Regions from separate parts of the Glutamicibacter ectropisis genome, predicted to be linked through region 3. Evidence: riboswitches for the same ligand, from Rfam matches in the RefSeq annotation. Region 3 holds a riboswitch; each other region holds the start of a gene.
What was found. Region 3 has a riboswitch for thiamine pyrophosphate ahead of thiC (phosphomethylpyrimidine synthase ThiC). Riboswitches for the same ligand answer to the same signal wherever they lie in the genome.

Region 1: it holds a riboswitch for thiamine pyrophosphate, as region 3 does, so the genes downstream of both, thiM (hydroxyethylthiazole kinase) here and thiC (phosphomethylpyrimidine synthase ThiC) in region 3, are expected to answer to the same signal.
Region 2: it holds a riboswitch for thiamine pyrophosphate, as region 3 does, so the genes downstream of both, QMQ05_RS01710 (3-oxoacyl-ACP reductase) here and thiC (phosphomethylpyrimidine synthase ThiC) in region 3, are expected to answer to the same signal.

Annotation. Positions count from the first base shown of each region.
Region 1 is NZ_CP125942.1:74,761-78,033, reverse strand. It holds gene QMQ05_RS00365 (hypothetical protein) at 1-1,338, shown strand, start outside; gene QMQ05_RS00360 (GntR family transcriptional regulator) at 1,335-1,700, shown strand; TPP riboswitch at 1,738-1,832, shown strand; gene thiM (hydroxyethylthiazole kinase) at 1,822-2,616, shown strand; gene thiE (thiamine phosphate synthase) at 2,609-3,250, shown strand; gene thiD (bifunctional hydroxymethylpyrimidine kinase/phosphomethylpyrimidine kinase) at 3,232-3,273, shown strand, end outside.
Region 2 is NZ_CP125942.1:362,216-365,488, forward strand. It holds gene QMQ05_RS01700 (HNH endonuclease family protein) at 1-342, opposite strand, end outside; gene QMQ05_RS01705 (hypothetical protein) at 595-1,179, shown strand; TPP riboswitch at 1,203-1,296, shown strand; gene QMQ05_RS01710 (3-oxoacyl-ACP reductase) at 1,377-2,177, shown strand; gene QMQ05_RS01715 (LLM class flavin-dependent oxidoreductase) at 2,174-3,273, shown strand, end outside.
Region 3 is NZ_CP125942.1:2,524,365-2,527,637, forward strand. It holds gene QMQ05_RS11855 (GTP pyrophosphokinase) at 1-71, shown strand, start outside; tRNA gene QMQ05_RS11860 (tRNA-Met) at 198-271, opposite strand; tRNA gene QMQ05_RS11865 (tRNA-Thr) at 319-390, opposite strand; tRNA gene QMQ05_RS11870 (tRNA-Thr) at 911-982, shown strand; TPP riboswitch at 1,159-1,268, shown strand; gene thiC (phosphomethylpyrimidine synthase ThiC) at 1,264-3,006, shown strand; gene QMQ05_RS11880 (DEAD/DEAH box helicase) at 3,120-3,273, opposite strand, start outside.

The sequences.
Region 1 (3,273 bases), 1.2 Mb from region 3:
TGGATCGCCTTCATCTATATCGCCAGCCAGTACACCTGGCCACGCAAATTAAAACCGCTACGCACCGCGACCCTCACCCCACGTTCCTTGACCAGTCCCATACCCAAGAAGCTAGTGGCTACGTTGCTCATCGTCCTGGTCTTAGCTTGCGTGAGCCTCTACTCGGTTCGGGATGTCACAGCCATTGCACCGGTACCCGAACTTGAAATCAGCACCGATGACTATTACTCCAGCAGCCCTTCGCAGGACGGTTTGCGTGCCGCAGGCGAGGTCCTACCGTTCCTCTATGCGAGCCTAGGATTCCTCATATTGGCAGCGGTGATCGCTTCCATTGTTATTCTTCGGCGCAAACCACTGCCGGGCATCTCACAGCACAACAACCAGCTACTCCGCACCACCTGGTTGAACCGCCTCTACCGCACCGTTACGGTGTCGATCGCGGTCCAGGCCGGAGAAGCACTGCACTACAAGGCCCAATGGTTTCATCATGAGTCCTCGCGCTATATCGATGGGTCCGGTGCAGGTATCGACTACATGGAAAGCATGTCCCGAATCGGCGGCACCTTGGACTCGACAGCAAACTACGCTGTGCTGGGAATTTCGGTCATCATGTTTCTTTGGCAGCCGCCGACAAATTATGAAAATGTCGCGACAAAGAAGAGAACACAGTTCAACAGGCTGCGTGACCAGTTACTCTCACTGCAGTTCGCAACAGCAACGCTCACGTTCGTTGCCCTTTTCATCACTTGGCTATCCCTGCCTGAGATTGATGAATACATGATGCCTACCGGCGAACGTGTAACCTGGATGTTGGTGATTCTCACCGGGGCGGCACTGTTTTATCTTGCCCTCAATGCGTTGTATCTGGGATATGTGAATGCGGTATCACGACAAATTTCTTCCGCCACCAAACATTCTGCACATCTACCCCTGTGGCCATATATTTGTGCCGGATTGTTCGTCGTCACGAGCGTATACTTCTTGATTTTTCCTCCGCTGGACTACTTATGGGGGTTCGTTGCGCCCAGTAAGATTGTTGTCATTGCGTTGGTAGTCGTATTGATCGCTGCGCACCTAGGATTTGTTTGGTTCTCGCGTAGAGCCAACATTGCATGGGAGGTGTCGGCAGACGAGGAAATTTGGTATCGCCGAGTCTTCGAGCTTCGCTCCTTGCGGACCATCACGGCCGCTATCGTTGCGATGTTGGTGGTCGGTTACGAATATCCTGTCCGACTAGATTTTCTCGCAGTCCTAATCTTCTTGTTGCCCGCGGTCATATTCCTTGAACGTCCAGCCGGCGGCGTAGCCAAGTCGCTTCAGAAATCCATCTCCTCATGAGCACGCATATCAGTGTGGATCTTGAGGCGGCCACCGCACCCTATGAACAGATTCGTTCGCAGATTGCTTCACTGATCAATCTCGGGGAACTGGTAGCAGGCAGTAAATTGCCCACAGTTCGCGCACTGGCCACGGATCTTGGTGTGGCTGCCGGAACGGTGGCGCGGGCCTACAAGGAGTTAGAAGCCGAAGGGCTCATTTCCTCTAGACGTCGCGCCGGAACCATAGTGAACGAACTCAGCGAACCGGTTGACGCTCACGAAGACCTCGTGGCAGCGGTAGACCATCTGTGGGAGTTAGCCGCTGCGCAGCAGGTTGATGCCGCCACCCTCAAGGCTTTGGTGGCACGACGTGAACGCTGAGGATTTGTTCTCGGCAACCCTTCTGCGTACTCTCTAAATCAGTGACACGGGGTGTCGGAGACGCCGACTGAGATGAAACCCGTCGAACCTGATCTAGTTCACGCTAGCGGAGGGATGTCGCATGACTCTGCCTACCGTTGCCCAAAAGTATCGGCAACACTCCCCCTTGGTTTTTTGTTTGACGAATACTGTCGTCACCAATTTCACCGCCAATGTTCTACTCGCTTCGGGTGCTTCACCAGCGATGACGGATCTGCCCGGAGAAGCTGGCCCTTTTGCGGCTGTCGCTTCTGCAGTACTGGTCAATCTGGGCACACCAAGTACAGAACAAATGGTGGCCATGGAAGAAGCTGTTCTCTCGGCGAGCGCTGCCGGCACCCCTTGGGTCTTAGACCCGGTGGCCGTGGGTGCATTGCCGGTACGCACCGACTTTGCACGGCGCATCGTGCAGCATCATCCAACCCTGATCCGCGGTAACGCCTCTGAAATCTTGGCCCTTGCAGGCAAGGATTCAAGTGGCCGTGGCGTCGACGCAGCAGATACCGTGCAGGCCGCCTTGGACGCCGGGCGTGAACTAGCCAAGGAGCATGAGTGCGTTGTTGCCATCTCCGGTGAAGCAGACGCGATCATCGATACCAACCGCACCGTGCTGGTGCACACCAACGGCATCGGACTGACCAGAATCACCGGTGGCGGCTGTGCCCTGGGCGCTTTCAACGCAGGCATGCTCGCAGTCCGTGAGGACCCCTTCGAAGCAGCCATCGCAGCCCATGGTTTATATGGCCTAGCCGCAGAAAAGGCCTTGGCTGCAAGCACGGGGCCGGGAAGTTTCGCCGTGGCCTTCCTTGATGCTTTAGCTGCTACGGAACCTGAAGAACTAGAGAATTTGAAGTACGAGGAATTGAACCATGGATAACATCGGCGCCTACCTAGTAGCCAACACCGCCAGCTGCACCCCACGCACCACCCTGGAAGTCATCGAAGGTGCAGTAGCTGGTGGCATCGAATGGATCCAACTGCGAGCCAAAGATGAGACCGCCCGCGAATTCTTCGAATTGACCTGTGCTGCGGCCAAACTGACCGAAGGCAAAGCGAAGCTACTGGTCAATGACCGCATTGACGTGTTCTTAGCGGCTCGCGCCGCCAGTGCGGCTGTCAGTGGAATTCATATTGGGCAGAAAGACATCCCAGTGCGCCTGGCACGCCAGATCATCGGTGAAGGCATCATCGGGTTGAGTGCTTCAACCGATGAACAGTTGGCACAGGCCAACCTAGACGCTGAGGTCATTGACTATCTTGGAGTCGGTGCGGTCCGCGCTACCCCCACCAAGAAGGATCATCCCACCCCAATTGGTCTTGACGGGTTTGCTCGGGCAGCATCGTTGACCGAACTGCCCTGTGTCGCTATTGGTGCAATCACCGCACAAGATGCGCAAGCGATCCGTGCCGGTGGAGGAAATGGTCTGGCCGTGGTCCGAGCCGTTTGTAACGCTCAAGACCCGCAGTCTGCCAGCGAGCAGCTCGTTGCAGCATGGGCGGCGGCACAGTGAAAAATATTCTCTCTATCGCCGGC
Region 2 (3,273 bases), 1.4 Mb from region 3:
TACCACGCATGGTTTTGACGCTGACTTGTACTTCACGTTTTCTAAGTCACGGGCCAAAATGTCGTTGCGGGCGTCGCAACCATTGTGGTCCGGATCTTTCCAGCCCTTGCTGAACTTTTCTCGTTCATAACCAGTCTTCGGGGCGCGACCCTTGATATCGATGTCGGCGAGAAGTTTAAGCGAGTCCGCATAGGTGGCGCGTTGCTCCGCGCTGTTATGGGTGGTGTCAGCCTGTGCGTCTGGAATGCGATCTTGCTCGATGGAATCGAGGGTTGAGCATCCGGTGAGGACAAGAGAACCGGCGATGAGTGCTATTGAGGCGGTGCGACGCAGCAGGCGCATGCGGTAGTTCTACTCCTTGGGAAGAATTCATTGGCGATGGGATAAGACCCTTAGAGAACTATATGAAGTGCTGCGGACGCTTTAGCTCTGGTGACGCCGTGTGTTGGTGTGAGATCCGTGTGAGTCCATTTGGTCAGCCATTTCAAGATTTCATAACAATCGCGTTCATGTGGTTTGACATGTATTGTTTAACTCAGATTCATGTCATAAGGTCAATAAATCACCTTCACTCATCCTCGTATTGGAGTGCACATGAAACGGGCGCTGCCTCTGTCCCTAGCTTTAGTCCTTGGGGTTTGTTCCTGCACTACCCCGGTTTCTCAATTGAAGCTTCCAGAGCAGACTCCCACCGCGATCAATTCCGAAGTCCTCACAGACGAAACCACTGAAGAGTCAGAGGGCGGCTTCGACGACATCCTTGATTACTTCCCTCCAATGATTGCCTTCGGCTCTAAGATCATGAACCACGATGGACTTGCGGAATCCATGCGGGATCCCGAAGTTGATTTCTTTGACAAAAATGGGTTTATCTCTGGTGCGGGTTCGGTAAATACCTATCGGGTGGATGACGAAGGCAATCCCCAAGGTGAGCATATGGTGTTTACGAGCGTGGCGGGGCAGAAAAATCTGGTGCTGGTTGCATGCCAAGGCGTAGGAAGTGTTCTCATCCGTGCTGAAAAAGACGGAGAAACTGTGGCAGAAAAATCTCTGGACTGTTCGATACCGGCCACAGAATTGAGCATGGAATTCACCATAGCCCAAGGTGGCGATGTTTGGGTTGTCCAGGAACCAAGCTCAGATACTCGTGGGATCTATGAAGTAATGATCTACAGCTAAGCCTGAAGTGTGCTACTAATGGGAACAGTGACACGGGGTGCCGCACGGCGGCTGAGAGAACACCCGTTGAACCTGATCCAGTTAGTACTGGCGAAGGGAATGTCATAGATTCTGCGTACGCGTGTACCTTTACAGGGCGAACCGTTCGCGTCTTTGGCTACTTCTCCTTCGCCAACAGACGCCAAGGAGTTCACACGATGAGCACGGACACTCAAACAACGACCCACCCTATTTCCCTGCCATTGGAAGAACAAGTAGTTCTGATCACCGGCGGTGCCCGGGGACTTGGCGCAGCCATCAGCAATGCTTTCCTCGGTGCTGGCGCGAAAGTTGTAATCAACTACAACACCTCGGCGCAGGCCGCTGAAGAGCTCGTTGCGCGTTATCCGCAGCATGCCCTCGCTATTCAGGCCGATGTCCGTGACGAAGCAGGACTGAAGGCAATGGTTGCTGAAGCGAAGGAACACTTCGACGCGCCAGTAACAACACTGGTGAATAACGCCTTGGTAGATTTCTCCTTTAATGGAGATGCCCGTTCCACCGCGGACGCCATTTCGTCCGAGGAACTCAGTGCACAATTTGCTGGCTCGGTGCTGGCCCCGGTGGCCGCCATTCAATCCGTACTTCCAGGAATGCGTGAAGTTGGTTTTGGACGCATCATCAATATCGGAACCAATCTGTTCCAGCACCCAGTGGTTCCCTACCATGACTACACGGCTACCAAGGCAGCGTTATTGTCCTTGACGCGAACCTTTGCCGATGACCTTGGGCCGGAAGGAATCAACGTCAACATGGTCTCCGGTGGACTATTGCGTACCACGGATGCTTCAGCAGCGACTCCGGAAGCAGTATTTGACCTGATTGCTTCAGGAACCCCCTTGCGTCGAGTGACCACTCCCGAAGAATTATCCGATGCCGTGCTGTTCTTTGCTTCCCCGCTCTCTCGTGGTGTGACGGGACAGAACCTGATTGTTGATGGCGGGTTGGTGAAAGGTTGAGCCAGAAGAAACAAGTTCACCTGAATCTATTTATTTACGGCACAGGCCACCACCAGGCCGCTTGGCGAGCCGAAGAGTCGGCTGCCGAAAAGCTCTCCGAAGCCCAGTACTACATCAATCTTGCTCAGATCGCTGAGCAGGGTTTGCTGGATGCAGTGTTCTTTGCAGATGGGCAAGCTGTGTCGCCCGAAGCAGCGCAAGCAGGACCCACCTGGTTCTTTGAACCTGTGACCCTGTTGTCGGCGATCAGCCAATGCACGAGGAACATCGGGTTGGTCTGCACCATTTCTGCGAGCTTTTATTCACCTTTTCATGCCGCGCGTATGCTCGGAAGCCTGCAACATCTCTCCCAAGGGCGGGCCGGGATTAACGTGGCGACGAGCATGTGGGACACCGAAGCTCAGAACCATTCGCTGACGGAATTGCCGGCCCACGCTCAACGTTATGCCAGAGCTACCGAGTTCATCGATGTCTTACGTCAGCTGTGGGAATCTTATCCGCACCAAGCAGTTCAGATTGACCGGGCTGGCGATTTCACAATCGCGAATCAACTTCAAGAGATCAATCATGAAGGTCAGCACTTCTCGGTGCGCGGACCGTTAAACATGCCTAACTCTGAACACGGAGAACCAGTCCTTTTCCAGGCAGGATCTTCGCCCGCGGGACGTGAATTGGCAGCGACTCATGCCGAGGCAATATATTCAGTAGCCGCGGATCAGCAGATGGCTGCAGAATTTGCTCAGGATATTTCTGAACGCACCAGTGCTTTGGGCAACCAGAGGTCGCGGGCATTGATCATGCCGGGATTGGTGACTTATGTGGGGCGTACGCTCGAAGAAGCCAAAGCAAAACAACGTGAGCTCAACGAGTTACTGCCGGTTGAGGATGCATTACGCCAGCTTGGCGTATTCCTGCAACAAGACACGAGCCTGTGGCCACTCGATGAGCCTGTTCCAGCGCTGCCACCCTTGGCAGAATTCACCGGACCGGCAGGGCGGTACACCACGATCTTGCGACTCATCGAATTGCATCAACCTACCGTTCGAGAGCTCTTGGGCTTGTTGGCCGCTGGGGGAGGACACTGCACGATGGTGGG
Region 3 (3,273 bases):
AAGGACTCTTCATGCTCGCCAAGGAGGCATCCTCAGGCAAGGATCATCACGAGAAAAATGAGTCGAAGTAAGCCCTGGGTTTAATCCGCAAACAGCCTCTGAGCATCACATCAACGTGCTCGGAGGCTGTCTTCATTCGACATACTTTTGAAAATGAAAAAGTCCCGAAATCCGTAAGGATTTCGGGACTGAATCTGTAGCGGCGCCGGGACTCGATCCCGGGACCTCACGATTATGAGTCGTGCGCTCTAACCAGCTGAGCTACGCCGCCACAAGTGAGAAGCTATCCAGTAGAAGCCAAGAAGGCTTCTCACTCAGAGCCCCCTGCCGGAATCGATCCGGCGACCTCGTTCTTACCAAGAACGCGCTCTACCACTGAGCTAAGGGGGCAACGAGTAAATACTCTACACGGATTCACGCGCAAACAAAAATCGGCACTGCAGGGCTCAGATCAACACGCGAAAATCGAATAATACCTAGTCAAATGCCACTACCGGCATCTTCTAATCCCATGCGGGACGATCAGTGGCACAAAAGTGCTTTGGTGACGATGCTCACTGATGGGAATTTACTGGTCAATCCACGATTATTACTGCTTTCAATTCATGACTAAATTTTCCCCGCATTCACTGCGCTCTAGCCAGTCAATCCTTCAAGACCACTACTTAGCTCCCCTGAACCTGGCCAACAAATGACACCAGGCATCTCGCGCGGTCCAACACTTTTGGTTTCGTCATTGCCAATTCATGAACAACAATTTTCCCCCTCCACGAGGCCCACTCATGCAACCCCGAAACTAGGCCACACCTCACTATTTATTCTGGACTTGAGTAGGAATCTTGTGACCTCAACAACAAACGCTTTCAGGATTTTGAAAACTCCAAAAACCTGTGTAGAGTATTTACTCGTTGCCCCCTTAGCTCAGTGGTAGAGCGCGTTCTTGGTAAGAACGAGGTCGCCGGATCGATTCCGGCAGGGGGCTCGAAATAAGAGAGACAATCTGAATTCAGGTTGTCTCTCTTTTCGTTTTCACGAAGCCATTATTCTTTCCCGCATCTGAGCGGATTTTCTTCATTTTTCACAAGATACTCTTCGCAGAGCGTTCGTCATTTTGGGACGGGCGTTTGACTCAGGCAGAAATTTTCATGCTAGTGTCGTCTGCGACCACACGGGAGCCCCTTGGCAGGGGCTGAGATCGGACTGCAGCCGTCCGCGACCGTTGAACCTGTCCGGATAATGCCGGCGAAGGAAGTGAGTTTCTTAATGGAACAATTTGAACAGCATTCTGCCCACTCTCTCGCGTTCCGCGAATCCGAGGGTATTTCAGTTCCGGTCACGCAAATTTCTCTTGCGGACTCCCCCAACGGCCAGCCCAACGAACCGGTGCAGGTATATCGCACCAGTGGGCCGGGCAGCGAACCAACACAGGGGCTGAGACCTTTTCGAGAATCTTGGATTCTTGACCGAGGCGATGTTGAAACCTATGCGGGGCGCGAACGAAACCTGCATGACGACGGTCGCTCAGCGGTCCGTCGCGGTACCGCAAGCGAGGAATGGGCTGGAAGAGCCGCTCCCCCGTTCCGGGCCGCTAATGGGGCTACGGTGACTCAAATGCACTACGCACGTGCTGGCATCATCACGCCCGAAATGCGTTACGTTGCACTGCGCGAAGAATGCGATGTGGAACTGGTGCGTAGCGAACTCGCTGCCGGAAGAGCGATTATTCCTTCGAATATCAATCATCCGGAGTCCGAGCCAATGATCATTGGCAAAGCGTTCTTGGTAAAGATCAACGCGAACATCGGTAACTCGGCGGTGACGAGCTCGATTGCCGAAGAAGTCTCCAAATTGCAGTGGGCCACCAAATGGGGCGCAGACACGGTCATGGATCTATCTACCGGAGATGACATCCACACCACTCGCGAATGGATTATCCGTAACTCTCCAGTGCCGATCGGCACCGTACCGATCTACCAGGCTCTGGAAAAAGTCGATGGTGAAGCAAACGCACTGACCTGGGAGATTTTCCGCGACACCGTCATCGAGCAGTGCGAACAGGGCGTGGACTATATGACCATCCATGCCGGGGTGCTCTTGCGTTATGTCCCGCTGACCGCCAACCGAGTTACCGGCATCGTTTCGCGCGGTGGATCGATTATGGCCGGATGGTGCTTAGCTCACCATCAAGAGAATTTTCTCTACACGCACTTTGATGAACTGTGTGAAATTTTTGCCCAGTACGATGTCGCTTTCTCCTTAGGCGACGGACTACGCCCAGGATCTATCGCGGATGCCAATGATGCGGCGCAATTCGCTGAGCTAGATACCCTTGCTGAATTGACGAAGCGTGCGTGGAAGTACGACGTGCAGGTCATGGTCGAAGGACCTGGGCACATTCCTTTCCACTTGGTCCGAGAGAATGTAGAGCGTCAGCAGGAGCTGTGTGACGGGGCGCCGTTCTATACGCTGGGTCCCCTAGTCACCGACGTTGCTCCGGGCTATGACCACATCACCAGCGCCATTGGAGCCACAGAGATCGCTCGGTATGGCACGGCCATGCTGTGTTATGTCACTCCTAAAGAACATCTTGGATTGCCCAACCGCGACGATGTCAAAACCGGTGTGATCACCTACAAGATCGCGGCTCATGCGGCAGATCTAGCCAAGGGCCACCCCGGGGCTAGTGCCCGTGATGATGCTCTGAGCAAAGCACGTTTCGAGTTCCGCTGGAATGATCAATTCTCATTGAGTCTGGATCCTGTGACTGCGCAGGAATTCCATGACGAGACGTTGCCTGCAGAACCAGCCAAAACGGCACACTTCTGCTCCATGTGTGGTCCTAAGTTCTGCTCAATGCGCATCTCGCAAGACATTCGTGATGAGTATGGGTCAGCGGAAGCTCAGGCCGCTCTCGCAGGGATGGCACAGAAGAGCCGAGAGTTTATTGAAAGCGGCGGAAAAGTATATCTCGGAGACGAGATTCCGGTAGGCAGCACGGCCCCGTAGGAGCGTTAGGGCTCCACCAGCCCTAAGCGCAAACAACGCCCCTGGTTCAAGCTGAAAAGCTTGAGCCAGGGGCGTTGTGCTGCGCAAACTAGTTAGTTGCGTAAGCCATTGACTTAGTAGTCGCGACGGCCACCGCTGCGACCCGAATCGCTGAAGCGATCCTTGCCACCACGTCCACTGAAGCGCTTCTCGCCGCCACCACGACGGTCGTTGAAGCCACCACCGCGGCCACCACGGAAGCCTCCACGATCGCCACCGCGTCCACCA